2 regions of the Heyndrickxia sp. FSL K6-6286 genome follow, and region 1 is predicted to be linked to the other one. Evidence: a T-box and tRNA genes for the amino acid it is inferred to sense, from the RefSeq annotation. Region 1 holds a T-box; the other holds one or more tRNA genes.
The links. A T-box is a leader RNA that pairs with one kind of tRNA and senses whether it is charged. The one in region 1 lies ahead of trpS (tryptophan--tRNA ligase), so its partner is inferred to be a tRNA-Trp.

Region 1 (7,107 bases):
GAAAAAATCCTGCAAAAAATATGATTATTCACTATATAATTTCTTTTCCATCTCTTTTTCAAGCTTTATCATATCCTCTATATTGTTTGGAATGGAAAATGATTTATTCATTTGAAACTGTCCTTTTTGAATTTCAAATAAATGACCTAAATAGGTGAGTTTTTTTAGATAATGGTAGATCATCTGCTTAATAAAATCATGCTTTATTAGTGGAAGCTGCCTCATTTTTATATGTTTTCTTTGTATACGTTTATGAAATATCCTTTCCAGATTTGACAGAATAATCATTCCCCCTATTTTTGTATGAATAAAGCCGTCGGTCCAAAGATAATATTGCCATTCGATCGGATGAGACTTGCATATGCCCATGAAATTTACGGGGATACCAATTTGAGGTGGCAATAGCAAAGGAGAATGGTTGTTATAGTAAATAGCATTTAAGAAAGGATCCTTTAAGTTTTTCGCATAGATCATCTTTTTTTGCACCCATTTTCTCTTTTCATTTAACCAAAAACGATAATCAATATTGATGGAATTGGTTGAAAAATCAAATGGAAAGTCAAGCTTTGAAAGTGGAAGTGTGGTTTGCTTTGCTAATACTTTTGTTACAGTCACGGGAGTAAGATGGGATAACAGGGAGAAAATTTTTGTATTGGGGTCATAACTAAAAAGGTGTATTTGATCATCTCTATTAAACTGGGTAAATGCCCAGTGAAAGTCATTTAGCTGATATATATTCATTAAGTGGTGATTCCCTTTTATATCAAGCGTTCCACCAAAGATCCAAAAGGGTTCTATACCTACAGAAGTATAACACCTGCTTCGTTTAATCATATTATCTAACGGTATGGAAGAGCATTGATATTCAATAGCATATATTTTTCTCTTTTTCCATACCAATAAGTCTGGTCGTTGTTGTATTTTAGGTAGATACTTTTCCACCTCTACAGTCAAACCTTTATAATGTAGCCACTTAAATAAATCAATTTTTCCCTGTAGATGGAATGCACTCTCTGGTTCCGAGGTTGAACCACAAATTGCAAATGGAAGATGTGAAAAATGAGGAATTTTTACATTTCCTTTTTTTAAGACTACTTTCGCTTTACAATGTGGACAGAAAAAGGGTTGATCTTTATTGATTGATGTTCCTTTTTCCTGAGCAAAGATTAAATTAACTAACTCTCCAGTTTCATTTAATGCCGTTAGCATGTTTAATTGATCACCATCCTTTCTTACTACTATTCGATGGATTCAATTAAAAGTCCTACTAGAAACAGCGATTAACATAATCAGTTTTAGTTTAAAAAAACATAAACAAAAAAGGATGAGCATCTATAAAAGCCCATCCTCATTTTTTACTAATGAAAATATTTATTAATAGTTGCAAATACATTTTCATCAATAATTAGATTACCATATTCCTGGAGACGATGTACGGTTAAAGACGATTCATCTCCATATTCAAGTAGAATACTTAATAAATTATCAATATCCTCTTCCTCGAATAGATCATCTGGAAACTCAACATATAGATAATATTTATTTTTGAAAGAAAATAATTTTGTTTGTAATTCATCTAATTCAGTTCTCTTTGATAATGAGATTACATCTTCAAATTCTTTGAAGCCCAACATAAATTCTAATGTATCATTATCATCTAAAAATTGCTTAGATTGAAAATGCTCATCAAGAAATTCTTCTATCCGATCATTGATAGGTAAATCCTTTAATTTTTCCTCAGAAATTGGTAATTCAAATCGTTGACCATCATTAGAAAGCTGTGCCTTAGTAACAAGTACTTCTAGGCCTTTATCCAATGCTTGAACTTGGATCCATAAAGGACCTTCGGGAACAAATTCTTCTTCATGATGAATTTCATCCATCATTTCCCAAAAGAGCTCTTCACTTCGTTCACGATCATACCAAATTTCTTCGCGATTAAAGCCTCTTTCCTCAATATCGACATAAGATATATAAAACTTAACAGTATTCTCGTTAATTCGTTCAATTTCCATACATCTACTCTCCCTTCTATTTGAAAGTTATGAAGGGACTGTTCCCCCATAAAAAGGCCAGTGTATGATAGTTAATAAAAGTTACTATATTTTGAAAAACTTCCACTTTAATAAATAATATTTTACACTTGTACTCCTATTTTATGATAAAAGTGAGTTAATTGGAAATAAAATATCTTCCCAATTTTAAAATCCACTAATACCCATAAAAGATGAAGTTAACTACTTATTATTAACCTTATTAAAAGCTTCTTTTTTTTGCATGCATAGTGTTTTTTCATTAAGCTAGGTTGGTGTAATTTGATGCTTTGGTCAAAGCCCAAATCCAGCTTTTACACCTAAAAATGATTCAGCAGTTCTAGGGATTACGGCACTTTTCTTAGTAATAAAAATGGTGTTGCAATCTTCAACCGATATTTATTATTTAAAACCTAACTTCATTAGAAACAATGTTTCAAAGATGGGCATTCCATATAGACTTTTAGTAAATTCTTACTGCCAAATTTTACACTTCACAACAGAGTGTTAGTTATGTGCTTATTGTTTTGCTAATTTTAGCTGATTTATATAAATTATTCAAGACAAAATTTTCTGTAAAATAATCGCTAGGCTCCAAGCATGTTATGAAACAAAACGCCTTCATCCAATTAATGCTGGTATGAAGGCGTTTGGCGATAAAAAAACATTTATTTAAATCTAATTTAGTTTACAAGTTTCTGTGCCTCGATTAATTGGTAAGTACGAACTTTACGTGGTAAGAAACGACGTATTTCATCCTCATTATATCCAACTTGAAGACGTTTTTCATCAACTAAAATCGGACGTCTAAGCAATCCTGGATTTTTTTGGATTAATTTATATAACTTTTGAAGTGGATATGTGTCTAAATCTACATTTAACTTTTGGAAAGTTTTTGAACGAGTAGAAATAATCTCGTCTGTACCGTCCTCAGTCATTCTCAAAATACCTTTAATTTCATCTAAACTAAGTGGTTCAGAAAAAATATTTCTCTCTTTATATTCAATGTTATTTTCCTCTAGCCAAGTTCTTGCTTTCCTACATGATGTACAACTAGGTGAAGTGTATAATGTTACCATTTATCATTCACACTCCTTAACTATATTTTGTATTCATCATTCAATACAAATGATGAATAAGGATTTTATATTATAGTAATAAATTTAAAATCATTGTCAATTTAGCTTATAACACACTCATTTAGATTAAAATGACTTTAAATTAAAAATCTATATTATGTATTATACACTATTTGTACAATAATGAATATAGTTTTTCAAAAAATGAGTTTCGTCCCTTATAAAAATGACAGCCCTGTGACAATAGTCATATAGATGTGTTGCCAAATAACTACACCCTACTTCGTATATTTCCTATAATAACAACACCTATTTTCTATCATTGATTATCAATCTCAATCACTATTTTATAGATCGTTTAAAATATCTTCATGATTATTTTCATTAAAAGTTACAACATCATGTACTGGTTCATATGAGGCACCATAGAATTTTTCATCTTTATAGGTATGAATGAGATTATATGTTTTTACAACCGCTTCATATATTTCCTCCTCATTGCCATGTCCTGGGGACCAATAGAGAATTTCCATTTTATTCACTTCATTCGTAGCCAATGACCTACGAGCGTAACCGATGGATGACGCATGCTCAAACCCTTCCCGTTTATAGAACTTTAATCGTTTTTCAGTATCTGAATCCTCATAGTCTACTGGTTCTACTTCAAGAATAATTGGTTTTTCCTTTTTCTTCATTTTTTCCATCAATTTATGGCCAATGCCTTGCCCACGGGATTCCTTTGAGACAAAAAGATAATCGATAAAAATAAAGTTTGGCAGTTCTGCATACATTAAAACATGATAAGGCCCCTCATCTTTATGATAAATATCCTTTCTTTCCTTTAATAGAGCTTCCATATGCTCTTTTGATTTCATTTCCTCTATGGGAAAATATTGATTGAGCTTTTCATACCAATGCATTCATTTATTTCCTCTCTATTACTTTTATGATTATATTACCCATCACATTTTCCTTTAAACCGAATTCCAATTAATTTTCCCTTTTTATTGACATTTTGTTCCCTCTCGGATATACTATGGTAAAATTTTATTATTGTTATAGCTATGATAAAGAATAGTACATTTGATTTTTGCTTTTTAGAGAGTTTGTGGTTGGTGAAAACAAACAAGCGAAGCTTATGGAATGGACTTTGGAGCATCAAAAATGAACGGATTTTTTTGATCTTATTAGTTTTTGGCGATTAATCTCTCGTTAACGAGATTCCATGTTTTAACACATGGTACTAAGCTGGCTAATTTTTTAGCACTTAGGGTGGCACCGCGGATCAAACCATTCGTCCCTACTTTTGTAGGGATGAATGGTTTTTTTGTGTTTGGAGAAAAAGAACTGATCATGAAAATCCTATACAGGATTCTCATAAATTAACTCCATACTAAAATGTCAATCAAGAAACTTAGGAGGAAAAAACAATATGAAAACAATTTTCTCAGGGATTCAGCCCTCAGGCACCATTACATTAGGAAACTATATCGGAGCATTAATGCAATTTGTCGAGCTTCAAGATGAATATGATTGTTATTTCTGTATTGTCGATCAACACGCTATCACTGTCCCTCAAGACCGATTAGTGCTTCGCAAAAACATTCGCAGTCTAGCTGCACTTTATATCGCAGTCGGGATTGATCCTGAAAAAGTTACTCTTTTCGTTCAATCAGAAGTTCCTGCACACGCACAAGCTGCATGGATGCTACAATGTGTTGCTTATATTGGTGAACTAGAACGAATGACACAATTTAAAGATAAATCTCAAGGTAAAGATTCAGTTACTGCCGGTTTATTAACTTATCCACCATTAATGGCAGCAGATATTTTACTTTACAATACGGATCTCGTCCCAGTAGGTGAAGACCAAAAGCAACACCTTGAATTAACAAGAGATTTAGCTGAAAGATTCAATAAAAAATATAATGATATTTTCACAATTCCTGAGGTTCGCATACCGAAAGTCGGAGCCAGAATTATGTCTTTACAAGATCCAACAAAGAAAATGAGTAAGTCAGATCCAAATACGAAAGGATTTATTTCATTGCTTGATGATCCAAAGACAATCGAAAAGAAAATTAAAAGTTCAGTTACAGATTCAGATGGAGTTGTTCGTTTTGACAAGGAGAATAAAGCAGGAATTTCCAATCTGTTATCCATTTATTCTATTATCGATAACCGACCAATTGATGATATTGTTTCCGAGTATGAAGGCAAAGGATACGGCGAATTTAAAAGCGGCCTGGCTGAAGTTCTCGTCAAGAAACTTTCAGCTATTCAAGAAAGATATTATCAATTAATCGAATCTGATGAGCTGGATAGAATTTTAGACATGGGTGCTGAAAAAGCAAATAAAGTAGCTAGTAAAATGGTGAAGAAAATGGAAAATGGTATGGGCTTAGGGAGAAAGAGAAGATAATCTCTAAATTTTAATTTAATTTTTTGTTAAATGCTACAGTTAATCTGTAGCATTTTTATTTATATTTCGAATTTTATGTATTTATTTGGAGGGATTCAACCAATAATGTAGAAATATGTATATATACCAAAGTCTAGGAGGTGATACACTGTGAAGAAGTCGTTAGTTTCTACTGCAACTGGAATATTGTTAATAGCCTGCTTAGTTTTTACTCCACTTGCTACTAGTTCGTATGCATATCAGGAAACAATAGGTGGAAGTGGTGGTAAAACACCACCAAAATGTGATAACAAAGGGAATTGTGTAGTACTAGGTTAATAAAACAAAACAAGACTTTCTTTCAAAAGTCTTGTTTTGTTTTATTAATTTACTTTCGGTCCGTGTTCTAACTCCCATAGTTTTTCAAAAAAAGCTTGACCCTTAATTAGATTCTCACATAGATTAGAGTGTTTTTCTGTCCAACCATACTTCACATCTTCGTAAAGACGATTCCAAACATCCTCAAAATCCATCACTTGGATTTCCCCATACAGCTCAGGTGACCATTCTGTATACCAGTAACGTATTTCTGCAGCGTTTTTAGAAGAATATAATTGGTCCAACGCCATAAAAAGCAATTGTTTGAGTTGTCTTTCTTTTCTTGTGAGACCTTGCATAATTTCAGGATTAGGTGAGAGAATATGATGCTCTTTAACTACCTGTTCTTTTTCAAAAGCATATTTCGCCGGTTCATGCTGACCAATCATTTCATAAACTAATTGTTCTTGTCGTGGAATTAATCTACTTTTTCTAATTGGGATATTATAACCAATCGTATCTACTGCTAATATCCCTTTTCCATCAGTAATAACAAAACAATAATCCAGTTGTACTCGTTCATGATTTTTTCTTAAAAAGGCTTTTTGATATACCTCATTCATCATTTCAGAAGGAATTTCACTTAAATCATTTTCTATGTAATCAAATAATACGGGTTCAACGAATAGTAATGGGACTTGATCTAATAATTCAATCGTATCATCCCTTCTCCATTCGTGAAAATGGCAAACATTGTATCCATTTTCTTCCCCTTCAAACCAATTTACCCACACATCATGAAGATACAGCATTTTATTAACCCCCTTGCATCAACTGTTTATCCAACAGTATGGGCAAAGGGAAGTAAAATTATTCCTTGCTTAACAGAATAATGATAGTATTATTTGAATGAAAAACTAATAAAAAACCCCTACCAAAAGGTGGGATTTTTCACACGTTAAGATTTTGGGTTCAAAGCATCTTTTAAACCTTCCCCAATAAAGTTAATGGAAAGCGTACATAATGTGATGATTAATGCAGGTGGAACCCAAATCCATGGCTTATATTGGAGTACATCCGGTTCATTTGCTGAAGACAGCATATTTCCCCAACTTGGAATTTCCTGAGGAACACCAAAGCCTAAATAACTTAAACCTGCCTCAGCAACGATCATGCCTGCAAAAGTAATAGTTGCTTGAACAATAATCGTTGAGAGAATATTCGGTAATAGGTGTTTGAAGATGACTTTTGATGACGTACAACCTATTGATACCGA
Region 2 (7,107 bases), 1.1 Mb from region 1:
TTATTTTGATAGTGGTGCAATATTTTTTGTGTAATAAAATAGTTGGATTTTTTTGACGTTTGAAAAGTCGGAATAAATAATTTACAATATAAATGTACGAGCCTTTATATTTAAAATTATAGACTACACGATCAATCATTTTATTATGAGCCATTAGCTCAGTTGGTAGAGCATCTGACTTTTAATCAGAGGGTCGAAGGTTCGAGTCCTTCATGGCTCATCAAAGTTTGCTTTGATTCAATTTGCGGAAGTAGTTCAGTGGTAGAACACCACCTTGCCAAGGTGGGGGTCGCGGGTTCGAATCCCGTCTTCCGCTCCAAACAACCCTTGCCGGGGTGGCGGAACTGGCAGACGCACAGGACTTAAAATCCTGCGGTAGGTGACTACCGTACCGGTTCGATTCCGGTCCTCGGCACTAGAAATTTTTACGAAGTAAAAGATTTAAGGATTTTTGCGCAGCAAAAGATCCTTCCATAAAATATCTTACGATATAAATCATGCGCCCGTAGCTCAATTGGATAGAGCGTTTGACTACGGATCAAAAGGTTAGGGGTTCGACTCCTCTCGGGCGCGCCATGAACGGGAAGTAGCTCAGCTTGGTAGAGCACATGGTTTGGGACCATGGGGTCGCAGGTTCGAATCCTGTCTTCCCGACCATTATATAATTGGGGCCTTAGCTCAGCTGGGAGAGCGCCTGCTTTGCACGCAGGAGGTCAGCGGTTCGATCCCGCTAGGCTCCACCAATATCTAAAATATACTATGGCGGCGTAGCTCAGCTGGCTAGAGCGTACGGTTCATACCCGTGAGGTCGTGGGTTCGATCCCCTCCGCCGCTACCATAGAGGACCTTTAGCTCAGCTGGTTAGAGCAGACGGCTCATAACCGTCCGGTCGTAGGTTCGAGTCCTACAAGGTCCACCATATATAATTGGAGGAATACCCAAGTCTGGCTGAAGGGATCGGTCTTGAAAACCGACAGGCGGGTTACACCGCGCGGGGGTTCGAATCCCTCTTCCTCCGCCATAAATATTCCTTTGAAAACTTTTTATATTATCATCGCGGGGTGGAGCAACGAGCGTTACTTCATCGAACAACTGCGAGTTGTACCGATTGAGCTGCTACTAGAACAGGCATACTGAAATCGGGACAGTTGATAGTAAGATTGGATTAAAAAACTTTTTATAATATCGTCGCGGGGTGGAGCAGTCTGGTAGCTCGTCGGGCTCATAACCCGAAGGTCGCAGGTTCAAATCCTGCCTCCGCAATCATTTTCAAGTAAACTTGAAAGAAATTTGGTCCGGTAGTTCAGTTGGTTAGAATGCCTGCCTGTCACGCAGGAGGTCGCGGGTTCGAGTCCCGTCCGGACCGCCATTAATTTATGCAAAGATTAATATGGAGGGGTAGCGAAGTGGCTAAACGCGGCGGACTGTAAATCCGCTCCCTCAGGGTTCGGCGGTTCGAATCCGTCCCCCTCCACCATATATAATATAGGGGCATAGTTTAAAGGTAGAACTAAGGTCTCCAAAACCTTCAGTGTGGGTTCGATTCCTACTGCCCCTGCCATGGCGGATGTGGCGAAGTGGTTAACGCATCGGATTGTGGTTCCGACATTCGTGGGTTCGATTCCCATCATCCGCCCCATACTTAATGAATGAATATTGCGGGTGTAGTTTAGTGGTAAAACTACAGCCTTCCAAGCTGTTGTCGTGAGTTCGATTCTCATCACCCGCTCCAAAATACATAAAGGGCCTATAGCTCAGCTGGTTAGAGCGCACGCCTGATAAGCGTGAGGTCGATGGTTCGAGTCCATTTAGGCCCACCATTTTTTATATTTATATATTCCGCAGTAGCTCAGTGGTAGAGCTATCGGCTGTTAACCGATCGGTCGTAGGTTCGAATCCTACCTGCGGAGCCATTTTTATAAAAGATTTCAAGAGCGCATTAGCTCTTTTTTTGTATATTGAATAGTAACATGGTCAAAATAGCCTAGCTTGAAAAGGTTATTTATTTTTGTTAATATACAGAATGAACGTTCAGTATTAATGTTAATATTGGCATTGGAGTTGAAATAGTTGAATAAAAAGAAAATCCAAAGTGAACAAACCAAAAAGCGTGTAGCAGATGCTGCAAGGAATCTTTTTGCTAATAAAGGATATAAAGCCACTTCAATTGAAGATATTGTTGAAGCTACCGGGAGTAGTAAAGGGAATATATATTACCACTTTAAAAGTAAGGAAGGATTATTTTTATATTTATTAGATGAATGGGATAAAGAGTGGGAACAGAAATGGGTAGAAAAAGAATCATTATATAAAACAACGAAGGAAAAACTTTTTGGGATGGCCGAACAAATGGTTCTTGATGATTTGAATCACCCACTTACAAAAGCAGCTGATGAGTTTTTTAATAATGAAGAAAAGACTGGTGAGATTGAAGAACGAATTGCAGAGATGGTAATGGGACATTTGAAATTTAATCAAAAATTAATTCAGCAAGGGATAGATAGTGGTGAATTTAGAAAAGAAGACGTAGAAAGTCTCGCTATTATTCTAGAAAGCTTATTAATTGGTCTAAGCCAGATGTCAAGAAAGTCAACAGTTGAGGAGGCATTAACTTTATATAAATTAGCATTTAATGTATTTTTATTTGGAATATCAACAAGCTCTAATAGATAAAATAAGTGAGGGATTACACCTGGAAGGATCTTGCATAGACCAGGTAAGGGTAATCCTGTAATTTAATATAGAATGAACGTTCAGTATTTCTAAGTTCATGAGGAGGTTATTTATGTCATTATTGTTCAGAAATAGGGGAGCTATATTGCTTCTTATGCTAAATATATTTTTAATTTTTACGGGAATTGGTCTTGTTATACCTATAATGCCAACTTATATGATCGAGCTACATATTAATGGGAGCATCGTAGGATTGCTTGTTGCAGCTTTTTCTCTCACCCAGCTTATCTTCTCTCCATTTGGTGGGAAACTATCAGATTCAATAGGCAGAAAAAAGATTATTATTGCTGGAATGATCATTTTTGCTGTTTCTGAATGGATATTTGGAGTAGCTAATTCATCATTTCTTCTATTCGCTTCTAGAATGCTAGGAGGAATCGGTGCCGCATTAATTATGCCGTCTGTTATGGCATACGCAGCGGATGTAACATCTACTAAAGAGAGAGCGAAAGGTATGGGCTTTATTAATGCTGCTATAACTACTGGATTTATTATTGGACCAGGAATTGGTGGCTATATAGCTGAATTTGGGATTCGCGTACCATTCTTTGCTGCAGCAGTTGCGGGTGTGGTTGCGGCGATTATTACTTTACTCGTATTACCAGAATCTAATATTAAAAAAGAATCTGAATTAGCACAGTCTATTCAAACAAATAAACAAAGTTTAATCAGTCAATTGCTTCACTCCTATAAGGAGCCATATTTTTTAAGTTTAATTATCGTGTTTGTTATGTCGTTCGGTTTAGCTAACTACGAAACGGTTTTTGGATTGTTTGTTGATCAAAAGTTTGGGTTTTCACCGAAAGATATTGCGTTTATTATAACATTCGGATCTATCTCAGGTGCAGTAGTACAAATGACTATATTCGGATGGATGCTAAATCGCTTTGGAGAGAGGAAAGTTATTTCATCTTGTTTAATTATAGCTAGTCTATTTGTATTATCAACCTTATTTGTGCATAAGTATTGGCTAATTGTTGTAGTTACTTTCATTGTGTTCCTGTCAATTGATATTTTACGACCTGCCATTGGAACACAGATGTCGAAAATGGCTCAGGATCAACAAGGATATGTAGCTGGATTAAACTCCGCTTACACAAGTCTAGGGAATATTATGGGTCCAATAGTGGCTGGTTTCCTATTTGATATGAATGTTAATTATCCATATGTTTCAGCTTTTATCTTTCTTTTTGCCTGTTTTGTTTTGTCCATCCGGGCCGCAAGAAAGGTTGATAGCATCAATACCCAAGTTAAACTAAGGAAAAGTTAACATAGATATTTTTTTAAAAGATTCAGTTGTATTACTGAGTCTTTTTTATTTTATTCACAGGATATTTTCGTAATTATATCGAATATGGGTGACTATGTAGTATGTAGGAACTAAGGAAGGAGAAATGAGATGGGAAATCTACTCCAGCTGATTGATTGGAAAGAAAAAAATAATAGGGAAATGGATAAACTTTTATCCGGTAAGGAAACTTTATACGTTCAATCGATGAATTCTGGATATGAAGCAGAAGTAGCCAAAATTATTCATCAAGGCAATCAATTTGTACTTAAAGTATGGAATAGGGAATCTAAACCAAATGTTCAACTTCAATATCATTTATTGCATGTGCTTACTCAAAGAGAGGTTCCTGTTTCAAAGCCATTAGCATGGGGAGTGGATAGAAAAGGAAATAAAGTATTATTAACAACATATGATGGACTGTCTTTTCAAACATTTAGTAGCAAAAACATCACTGAAATGGCACGGATTCTATCAAAAATACATTGGATTTCTCCATATCAAATTAAAAATGTTAATCTACCAAAGTATCAATTTATCGATTATTTTTTTTCCGGGATTGAGGAATACCTGGATCTTAGTCAATTATTAATCCAGTTGGTTAAAAAAGCGCAAATAACACAGAGTGAGTTCATTCATGGAGATTATCATTTTGAAAATATCGTAGAAGAAACGGGAAGATTTACAGTTATAGATTGGACAAATGCTCAATTAGGGGATAAAAGATATGATTTTGCATGGAGTGTATTTCTATTAAAAATTTATGCGATATCAGAAAAACATGCTTCATTATTTCGTTCAGCTTATATATCGGAAAATTCTATTAGTCAGGATGAAGAAGAGTTATTTGAAGCAATAGCTTGTATAAGATGGTTATTATTATATAGAAAAAATAGAATCCCTATCCGCAATAATACTTTAGACAAGGTTCAAAGAATAATAAAATATAACCCTTATCTTAATAAAACTTTTTTTTATACATATATAGAAAGGAACGAGGGATAAATGAATATAGAAAAAATTTTTAATGAATTTCCTATTTTGATAGCAGATGAAATTTCATTGTTAAAAATTGAAGAGGATCATCTTGATGACGTGTTTGCTATATATAACAATGAGCAGGTTTTTGAATTTTGTGGAATTATCCCAAAACATAATAAAGCAACCGTAAAAAAAATGATTAGTCATTTTGAGCGCGATTTTAATAATAAGAAAAGAATAAAGTGGGGAATTGTTACACGTTCTGAATATAAATTAGTTGGAATTGTAGAAGCATTTGATTTTAATCAAAAAATCAATATGGTGACAATCGGCTACTATTTAGCAGAAGACTATTGGGGGAAAGGGATTGCATCAGCAGCTGTAAGTAAAGTAGTGGAGTTTCTATTCAATGAGGTAGATGTGAATAGAATTCAAGCGGATGTGATGCCGTTAAATGATGCATCAAAAAAGGTATTGTTAAAAAACGGTTTTCTAAAAGAGGGATTACTAAGGGAAGCAACGATTTGGTCAGGTAAAGGCATTATAGATATTGAGATTTATAGTATCTTAAAAAGGAATTATCATAAAGAGAGTATAGGGAAATCAATATAAACGGTTTAAATTAATCCATCTCTTTCATTATACTAAATAGTTCCTATTAAAGTGTCAAAATACTCTATCATTCGCTATTTTATATGAAAATTTTGTAGATTAAATGTGAAATTTTAGATAAAATAGTATTATTTTAACATTTTTTATCATTTACATGTTATGATAGGTTAGTATGATTACGGATTAATAGGAATAAGGAGAGGAATAATGATTAAGAGAATTAAAGCATTGTGCGTCCTTGTAATTGTCGTATTAGTTGCACTTTTTTCAAACTTTAATGTCTCAGCAGCAACACTTGTTGGGAAAGATCTATATACAATGAAGAATGTTTCAATTGAGATTAATGGAAAAAAGGCTTCTATCAAATCGTCTATTTTGAATAAAAAAGGTCATCTTTTATTACCAATGAGAGAATTATATGAAGCACTTGGTGCACAAGTGTCATGGGATCCAAAGAAAAAAACAGCAAGTTCTATTAGAAATGGAAAACGTGTGGATCTAACGATTAATTCTAAGACAGCCAAGGTGGATGGAGTAAGCGTTTCAATGGAAGTCGCTCCTCTACTTTATAAGAATCGAACATACTTCCCTCTAAGATTCGCCAGTGAAAATTTCGATGGGATCGTTGTTTGGAATGAAGGAAAACAAAAGGTTGAAATTACATTAGATCAATCAAACGGAAGTAATCCTCCTCCTACTCCAAATGTACCGGAGGGAGAAAAGTATACATTATATATTAATAATCAGAAGATAATAATGGACGATCCAGTTATCATTAAAGAGGGTAGGACATATATTCCTGCTAAATATTTTTATAATTATGTTGAGGATTCATCAGGTTTATGGGTATCTGATCGAGTGTTTGAAATGTTATTAGCTGGACTTAGCTTCCAATTTACAGATGGAAGCAACAATATATTAGTCAATCAAGAACCTGTTTCTATAGATGAGAAACCATTTATCAAATCAGGAGAAATGTATGTCCCAGCACCTTTCCTTGTTAAAGCTTTAGGGGGGAATTTACGTAATCTTGTTGACAGAAAAGAAATCTATATTACGTTTAATGATTATATGTTTTATAGTGAGTTTTTGGAAAAACAAGAAGGTTCAACTCCTAAACCTCAATATATACCAAATGCTCAATTAGAAGGATCACGAAATTTATTAGTTAGTGACAATCCGGAGAAAATTAATGCATATATGTTATACGGAACTACAGCAACACTTTCAATGCAAGAGGTTCAATCAACTACAGCAACAAATGAGCACCGAGTATTTGGGTGGCATTTAAATGAACTAGGTACAAAAGCTAAAATAGCCATTACTATTCAAAATATCTCGGATACAAATAGTATTAAGATTACGGATTCTAAAGGGTTAGCGAAAACTTCGGATAATAGTTGGATTACATATAATGTAGGTTTACCAATTGCAGATTCCGTACTAAATGGAAAATTAAAAAACTCTGAAAGTACTGGTATTGTTATTAATCC

Region 2: it has a tRNA-Trp gene. The T-box ahead of trpS (tryptophan--tRNA ligase) is inferred to sense a tRNA for this amino acid. The anticodon was not compared.

Annotation. Positions count from the first base shown of each region.
Region 1 covers NZ_CP152029.1:3,502,648-3,509,754, forward strand. The annotation lists gene MHI39_RS17620 (competence protein CoiA family protein) at 25-1,209, opposite strand; gene mecA (adaptor protein MecA) at 1,359-2,015, opposite strand; gene spxA (transcriptional regulator SpxA) at 2,717-3,112, opposite strand; gene MHI39_RS17635 (GNAT family N-acetyltransferase) at 3,460-4,032, opposite strand; T-box leader at 4,168-4,417, shown strand; gene trpS (tryptophan--tRNA ligase) at 4,545-5,534, shown strand; gene MHI39_RS17645 (hypothetical protein) at 5,685-5,852, shown strand; gene MHI39_RS17650 (YjbA family protein) at 5,897-6,643, opposite strand; gene opp4C (oligopeptide ABC transporter permease) at 6,790-7,107, opposite strand, start outside.
Region 2 covers NZ_CP152029.1:4,597,443-4,604,549, reverse strand. The annotation lists tRNA gene MHI39_RS23285 (tRNA-Lys) at 148-220, shown strand; tRNA gene MHI39_RS23280 (tRNA-Gly) at 245-319, shown strand; tRNA gene MHI39_RS23275 (tRNA-Leu) at 330-415, shown strand; tRNA gene MHI39_RS23270 (tRNA-Arg) at 500-576, shown strand; tRNA gene MHI39_RS23265 (tRNA-Pro) at 581-657, shown strand; tRNA gene MHI39_RS23260 (tRNA-Ala) at 668-743, shown strand; tRNA gene MHI39_RS23255 (tRNA-Met) at 762-838, shown strand; tRNA gene MHI39_RS23250 (tRNA-Ile) at 843-919, shown strand; tRNA gene MHI39_RS23245 (tRNA-Ser) at 929-1,021, shown strand; tRNA gene MHI39_RS23240 (tRNA-Met) at 1,190-1,263, shown strand; tRNA gene MHI39_RS23235 (tRNA-Asp) at 1,293-1,369, shown strand; tRNA gene MHI39_RS23230 (tRNA-Tyr) at 1,393-1,477, shown strand; tRNA gene MHI39_RS23225 (tRNA-Trp) at 1,488-1,561, shown strand; tRNA gene MHI39_RS23220 (tRNA-His) at 1,564-1,639, shown strand; tRNA gene MHI39_RS23215 (tRNA-Gly) at 1,659-1,732, shown strand; tRNA gene MHI39_RS23210 (tRNA-Ile) at 1,744-1,820, shown strand; tRNA gene MHI39_RS23205 (tRNA-Asn) at 1,839-1,913, shown strand; gene MHI39_RS23200 (TetR/AcrR family transcriptional regulator) at 2,071-2,673, shown strand; gene MHI39_RS23195 (MFS transporter) at 2,786-4,003, shown strand; gene MHI39_RS23190 (aminoglycoside phosphotransferase family protein) at 4,133-5,026, shown strand; gene MHI39_RS23185 (GNAT family N-acetyltransferase) at 5,027-5,614, shown strand; gene MHI39_RS23180 (copper amine oxidase N-terminal domain-containing protein) at 5,822-7,107, shown strand, end outside.